DNA from 2 places in the Bacillus lumedeiriae genome. Region 2 is predicted to be linked to the other one. Evidence: predicted binding sites of a transcription regulator. Region 2 holds the regulator's gene; the other holds the start of a gene.

Region 1 (3,424 bases), on a different contig from region 2:
GAAGTATACAAATATTGACGTCGAACAGTTAAAAGCTCAATATGATAAGGATGATGTGTACGTCATTGATATCCGTCAGCAGCAGGAGTGGGAGGCGGGCCGCCTGCCAACTGCCCATCATCATATGCTTGGTTATTTAGAAGAGGCAATAGCTCACCTGCCACAGGATAAAAAAATTATTGTCCATTGCCAATCTGGTGCCCGCTCTGCGATCGGCACAAGCTTGCTGCAGGCGAAAGGGTTCAAAAACATTGAAAACGCAGAAGGCGGCTTTGCCAGCTGGAAGAAAGCAAACGGAGAAATTGTGTATTCATAACAAGGAGGAATAAACATGAATAAAGTAACGGTGTACTCAACAAATACATGCCCATATTGCACAATGATGAAGAATTTTTTACAGGAGAAAAATGTTCCTTTTACAGAGGTAAATGTTCAACAGGATCGGGAAGCAGCACAGCGTCTCGTAGAAACAACCGGCCAAATGGGAGTGCCGCAGACGGAAATTAATGGCCAATGGGTGCTTGGATATGATCCTGATGCCGTCATGAAGCTGCTTAAATAATGACTAGAAGGCTGGCTCAAAAACAAAGCATCATGCCCTTTTGAGTCAGCCTCTTTTTCATCACTTACGGAGGTGGTTATTTGTGAAGTATGAAAAAGAGTTACAAAATCGCCTAAAACGTATCGAGGGTCAAGTGCGCGGTGTGCTGCGGATGATGGAAGAGGAAGTAGAATGTGCAGCTGTCGTTACACAGCTAAGTGCAGTCCAAAGCGCTGTCAGCCGAACGATGGGACTTGTAGTCAGCCAAAATTTGGAGAAGTGCCTTCGCGATCATATTGAACAAGGAGAGCAGACAGATATCCTTGTGAAAGAAGCGGTGAATCTTTTAGTGAAGAGCCGTTAATTTTTTGAAAAGAAATATACCCCTGCTAGTAAAAATGGTCATGTGTTATATATGTGTTTTACTGCTCAGGTCATTATTAAAAATAGAATGCTTGTTAAAGGGGTTTGATATGAGCGATCAAGTAGTAGAAGATAGAGAAATAGGAAAGGAGAGGAGAAGCCGATGGATTGGTCGATAGGATGGATAGCAGCCATTTTTTTAATCGCGTTCGCTGGATCATTCTTATCGGGAATGGTCGGAGTCGGCGGTGCGATTATTAATTATCCGCTGTTTTTATATATCCCTCCACTGCTTGGGTTTGTCGCTTTTAGCCCTCATGAAGTGGCTGGTGTGACAGCCATTCAAGTGTTTTTTTCTACGATTGCCGGTGTATGGGCCTACCGGAAAAGCGATTACTTAAACAAAACATTAATTGGATATATGGGTGTTGCTGTATTAGCGGGAAGCTTTTTAGGAGGGTTCTTCTCTAGCAGCATGGAAGAGACGATGGTGAATGTCATATATGGCATTTTAGCTGCTTTGGCAGTGATGATGATGTTTTTGCCGAAGAAAGGCATCGATTCCCGGTCGGCTGAAAATGTTTCATTTAATAAATGGCTCGCTGCTATACTTGCTTTCCTCGTTGGTGTTGGAGCAGGAGTTGTTGGAGCAGGAGGGGCTTTCCTGCTCGTGCCAATCATGCTCACTGTTTTAAAAATCCCTACGAGAATGACGATTGCTAGTTCTTTAGCGATTACGTTTCTCTCCTCAATCGGTTCAGCGGGAGGAAAGCTCCTAACGGGGCAAGTGCTGTGGCTTCCAGCACTCATTGCCGTCATTGCCAGTTTGATTGCTTCCCCTCTCGGTGCAAAAGTTGGACAGAAAATGAATACGAAGTGGCTGCAATGGCTGTTAATCATTTTGATTACCGCAACAGCCATTAAAATTTGGCTCGATATTTTGTAGAAAGGCTATGTTAATGATGATTGTTGAATCCGCTGCTTCGCTGATTGGAGCAGAAAGAGAGTACCTTCAGCAGAAATAAACAGGGGAATAGAAAAAACCTTTCCGATCACCGGATTGGTTTTTTTTATGGAAATCAAGCAGAACATACGTGCGTTTATTAATAGCCATCAGCGTTTTAATTATGCTAAAATGGGAACTATGATTACTAACATTGGAAATCGGAACAAGCTTTAACAGGAACGTTCATCGGTGAAAGAGTAAGTATATTTGTAAGAAGACCAGGGGGTTGGATGGTGAAAAACGAATTTGAAATTGTCTCGAAATATAGTCCGCAGGGGGATCAGCCAAAGGCGATCGCTGAGCTCGTTTCTGGAATTAAAGAAGGGAAGAAACATCAGACACTGCTTGGGGCGACAGGAACAGGTAAAACGTTTACTGTGTCTAACGTTATTAAAGAAGTAAACAAACCGACACTTGTCATCGCCCATAATAAGACGCTCGCCGGCCAGCTGTACAGCGAATTTAAAGAGTTTTTTCCGAACAATGCGGTTGAGTACTTTGTCAGTTATTACGATTATTACCAGCCGGAAGCATATGTTCCCCAGACAGATACGTTTATTGAAAAAGATGCGAGCATTAATGATGAAATTGATAAACTTCGCCATTCGGCTACATCGTCTTTATTTGAGCGGAATGATGTCATTATTATTGCTAGTGTTTCTTGTATTTACGGCTTAGGTTCTCCGGAAGAATATCGTGATCTTGTTGTTTCTTTACGGACTGGAATGGAAATTGAACGCAACGAGCTGCTTCGTAAATTAGTCGATGTTCAGTATGAGCGGAATGATATTGATTTCAAGCGTGGAACATTCCGGGTCCGTGGGGATGTGGTGGAAATTTTCCCGGCGTCCCGCGATGAACATTGTATCCGTGTGGAGTTTTTCGGAGATGAGATTGATCGGGTTCGTGAAGTAGATGCTTTAACTGGAGAAGTTTTAGGGGATCGTGAGCATGTCGCTATTTTCCCGGCGTCCCACTTCGTTACACGTGAGGAAAAAATGAAAATCGCGATCGGAAATATTGAAAAGGAGCTGGAAGAACAGCTGGCTATTTTACGTGAAGAAAATAAATTGCTGGAGGCACAGCGCTTGGAGCAGCGAACGCGTTATGATTTGGAAATGATGCGGGAAATGGGCTTTTGCTCAGGCATTGAAAACTATTCCCGGCATTTAACCTTGCGGCCGCCGGGGTCTACACCGTATACGCTTCTCGATTATTTTCCAGATGATTTTTTAATTGTTGTTGATGAGTCTCACGTGACGCTTCCACAAATCCGCGGCATGTTCAACGGCGACCAAGCGCGCAAACAAGTGCTCGTCGATCATGGTTTTCGCCTGCCATCCGCCAAAGATAACCGGCCGTTAAGATTTGAAGAATTCGAAGATCATGTTCATCAGATTGTCTACGTGTCTGCTACACCGGGCCCATACGAACTAGAACATACCCCGCATATGACAGAACAAATTATACGTCCAACGGGGCTGCTTGATCCGACTATAGATGTCCGTCCGATT
Region 2 (3,424 bases):
AGAAACAAGAAGGTTGCCTATTTAATTGTTTCATCCTCTTGCTCCATATACTCCTTAAATCGTCTATGTACAGTTGCTTTTGATACTTGATAGCCGAATCCTCTTAGTGTAGCCGCAATCTCATCAAAAGTAAGATCATTTCGGCGCAGACGGATGATCTCTTCCATCGGTACTTCTTTTCTTTCCCTGCCAGCTGGATTCCCCCTATTTTTCAGGTTCTCCTCAGGACGAAAGCCATTTTTCACCGCTCGTTTCATCCCGCGCTTTATTTTCAAATTGTGAATTTTCCGCTGATATTCCTCTACCATACTAACAATTTGCATCACCATCGAATCTGATTCAGACAGCTGTAATTCCCCATCGTCCGCAATGCTGAAGACTTTCACTCCTTCTTTAAACAGACAATGCAATAACGCTATTTTTGCGTTTCCCCTTCCAATTCTTGTTTCATCTTGGATCAGCACAGCATCAATGGGCTCTTTTTTAATTAAATCCAGCACATGGAGCATACCCGGTCTGTCCAAGTCATAGCCGCTGATTTGATCTTTTACGATAGCAGCTACTTCATATCCTTTTCTCGAAGCAAGACTGAGCAATTCCTCCTCCTGCCGTTCAAGCGACGTTGCCTGTGCCTCTTTCTTTGTGCTGACACGACAATAAATAATAGCTCTCACCTGAAATTACTCTCCTTTAAATGCAACTTCTTTGTCTAGATAGGCTGAGGATGAAGCGATTGGTATAATCAGCGTATCTCCTGGGACTATTTTAGCAGAACGCAGCTTATTTTCTTTTTGTACCCACATAATAAAGTCCTCTTCATCCATTCCATTCACTTTATTGTATTGTCCGGCGATGCTCCACAGAGAATCCCCTTCCTGCACGACAATTTCTTTATAAGAATGCTGTTCTTCACTTATGCTAAAGATTAGTATGATTCCTGCTATTATTGTAACAGCCATAAATAAAAGAACAAAAGAATTCTCTTTAACAAATGCTTTCATCATTAGGAATCTCCTTTCAAACGAATGTTCGTTCGCTTATTGATATTATTGTAATAAGAACATTTGTTTCAGTCAAGGTTTCATTCGAACTTATGTTTGTATCCTAAAAAGTGTCATGTTATAATATAAAAAAAGAGATAAACTCACGAGGTGCAGAAGAATGCTAAAATTATCGAAAAGGCAGCAGGATATTTTGAACTTTATAAAGCTTGAGGTCAAAACGAAAGGCTACCCTCCTTCAGTACGGGAAATAGGTGAAGCAGTCGGGCTGGCATCTAGTTCAACTGTTCATGGGCACCTTGCCCGCTTAGAAAGCAAAGGCTTAATCCGCCGTGATCCAACTAAGCCGCGTGCGATTGAGGTATTAGAGATGGAGGATACAGTTCCGAAACAAAATGTAGTCAACGTCCCTTTAATTGGAAAAGTCACAGCCGGAATACCAATTACAGCAATCGAAAACGTTGAAGAATACTTTCCATTACCAGAGCGTCTTGCACCGGCCGATGAACATGTATTTATGCTTGAAATTATGGGTGACAGCATGATTGAAGCAGGTATTCTAAACGGTGACTACGTAGTCGTCCGCCAGCAGCAGACCGCAAAAAACGGCGAGATTGTCGTGGCAATGACGGAAGAAGATGAAGCAACTGTAAAACGTTTCTTTAAAGAAAAAGATTACATTCGTCTTCAACCCGAAAACTCATCTATGGAGCCGATTATTCTTCCGTCCGCTACCATTCTTGGAAAAGTGATCGGTGTCTACAGACATATCCATTAATACCCTGTCAAGGAGCGGCCTCCTAATGGCCTAACAGTTTTGTTTTGGGCAGCTCCTTGTTACTTTTCAAAGGTTAATAGAATGATAGGTTAATGTATCATATGAACGTGCACGATAGGATATGAGTATTTTCATAGAAATCATTCTATAATCAAAAAAAACCCTTTGTGCCTTTGAAGCCAAAGGGAGTGTAACGCCTGTTACATTTAACATTACATATAATCGCATAATACTCGTCTACTACTCCCTTTTTCTATCCCCATTTTCGTTCCTTATCCACACTCTTACTATTTATTTTTTGGGGTTGTTTTGTCTTTGTATCTCCTTTAATTGTACCTGCATGTCGAGCAGTTTTGCCTTAAATGGATATGGGACAGAAAACGACAGTGCATAATGAATAGAAACCAAAGCCTGATCGAATTTTCCATTCCTTATTTGTGCATCCGCTAAATAATACCAGGCTAGATAATCATTCATCATTTTCTTCATACCGCACCTCTCCCCTCTATCTTTCAGTACATTATTATATGCAAGAAAAGGAAAAGAGACTTTCTGTCACTTGCTCACAACACTAAAAATCCCCGCCAACACATGTGACAGGGATAAAAACAGCTTATTCTCCTCATTCATCGGATATTTCCTTTGTTTACGCAATCGTTTCCCGTTTATTTTCAAACTGTTTATACTGCCCTTCTTCCATGATTCTCTTTAATATGTGAACAGCTCTCCATATCTCGTCATACGTATTATAAAGGGCTGCTGGTGCAAGTCGAATGCCGTTTGGTGCCCGAAAGTCAGGAATGACTCCATTCTTTTTCAACGCTTTGCAAATTCGTGCAGCTTCGTTATGCTCTAAATAAATATGCCCTCCGCGCCGCCCGTCTTCCAGAGGATTTCCAAATACAAACCCCATTCCTTTTAATTCATATGAGATGAGGTCCATCATATATCTCGTCATGTCTAAAGATTTTTTGCGAAGATTCTCCACTCCAGCCTCTTCAAAGATTTCGAGTGAACCAAGCAACGGTGCTGCGCTTAATATGTGAGGTGTCCCCATTTGATAAGCCCCTGCATGTTCAGCAGGCGTCCATGTATGCTCCATGTCAAATTGCTTATCTTTGCGGGAACCAAACCAGCCGGCAAGCCCAGGTGTCCTTCCAAAATGTTTCTTGTTCACATACAATCCCCCAACACCGCCCGGCCCGCTGTTTAAGTATTTATAGCTGCACCAAACTGCAAAATCAACGTCCCATTCATTAAGCTTGTGGTCAATTGCCCCGATGGAATGACAAAGATCAAAGCCGATGACAATTCCTCGCTTATGGGCCGCTGCCGTTACGCGCTTCATGTCAAGAATTTGTCCACTCCGATATAGAACACTCGGCAAAACAATTAAAGCGACTTCATCTGTCATCCCTTTAATCACATCATCCTCCTCAATCATACGGCCATCTCTGCTTTTCACCTGAAGTAAATGTGTTCTTGGGTCATATCCCTTTAATTTCAGCTGACTTTGAAGAGCATAAATATCTGAAGGAAATGTAAGCTCATCAGCAAGGATCTTGACCTTTTTTCCTTTCGGTTCATAAAAGGCGGCCGTCATCTGATGAAGATTAGCTGTAGTAGAACCGGTCACAATGACCTC

What was found. The regulator LexA, encoded in region 2, represses DNA repair genes until DNA is damaged. The targets are predictions, from matches to a motif close to CGAACATATGTTCG.
Region 1: uvrB (excinuclease ABC subunit UvrB) is a predicted target of LexA. The motif match lies at 1,990-2,003, and genes of this name have one in related genera.

What each region holds. Positions count from the first base shown of each region.
Region 1 is NZ_JAUIYO010000003.1:206,087-209,510, reverse strand. It holds gene QYG89_RS07235 (rhodanese-like domain-containing protein) at 1-316, shown strand, start outside; gene QYG89_RS07230 (glutaredoxin family protein) at 332-562, shown strand; gene QYG89_RS07225 (metal-sensitive transcriptional regulator) at 645-905, shown strand; gene QYG89_RS07220 (sulfite exporter TauE/SafE family protein) at 1,068-1,850, shown strand; gene uvrB (excinuclease ABC subunit UvrB) at 2,144-3,424, shown strand, end outside.
Region 2 is NZ_JAUIYO010000002.1:357,695-361,118, reverse strand. It holds gene QYG89_RS05270 (YneB family resolvase-like protein) at 18-674, opposite strand; gene yneA (cell division suppressor protein YneA) at 681-1,004, opposite strand; gene lexA (transcriptional repressor LexA) at 1,162-1,779, shown strand; gene QYG89_RS05255 (hypothetical protein) at 2,071-2,268, opposite strand; gene kynU (kynureninase) at 2,426-3,424, opposite strand, start outside.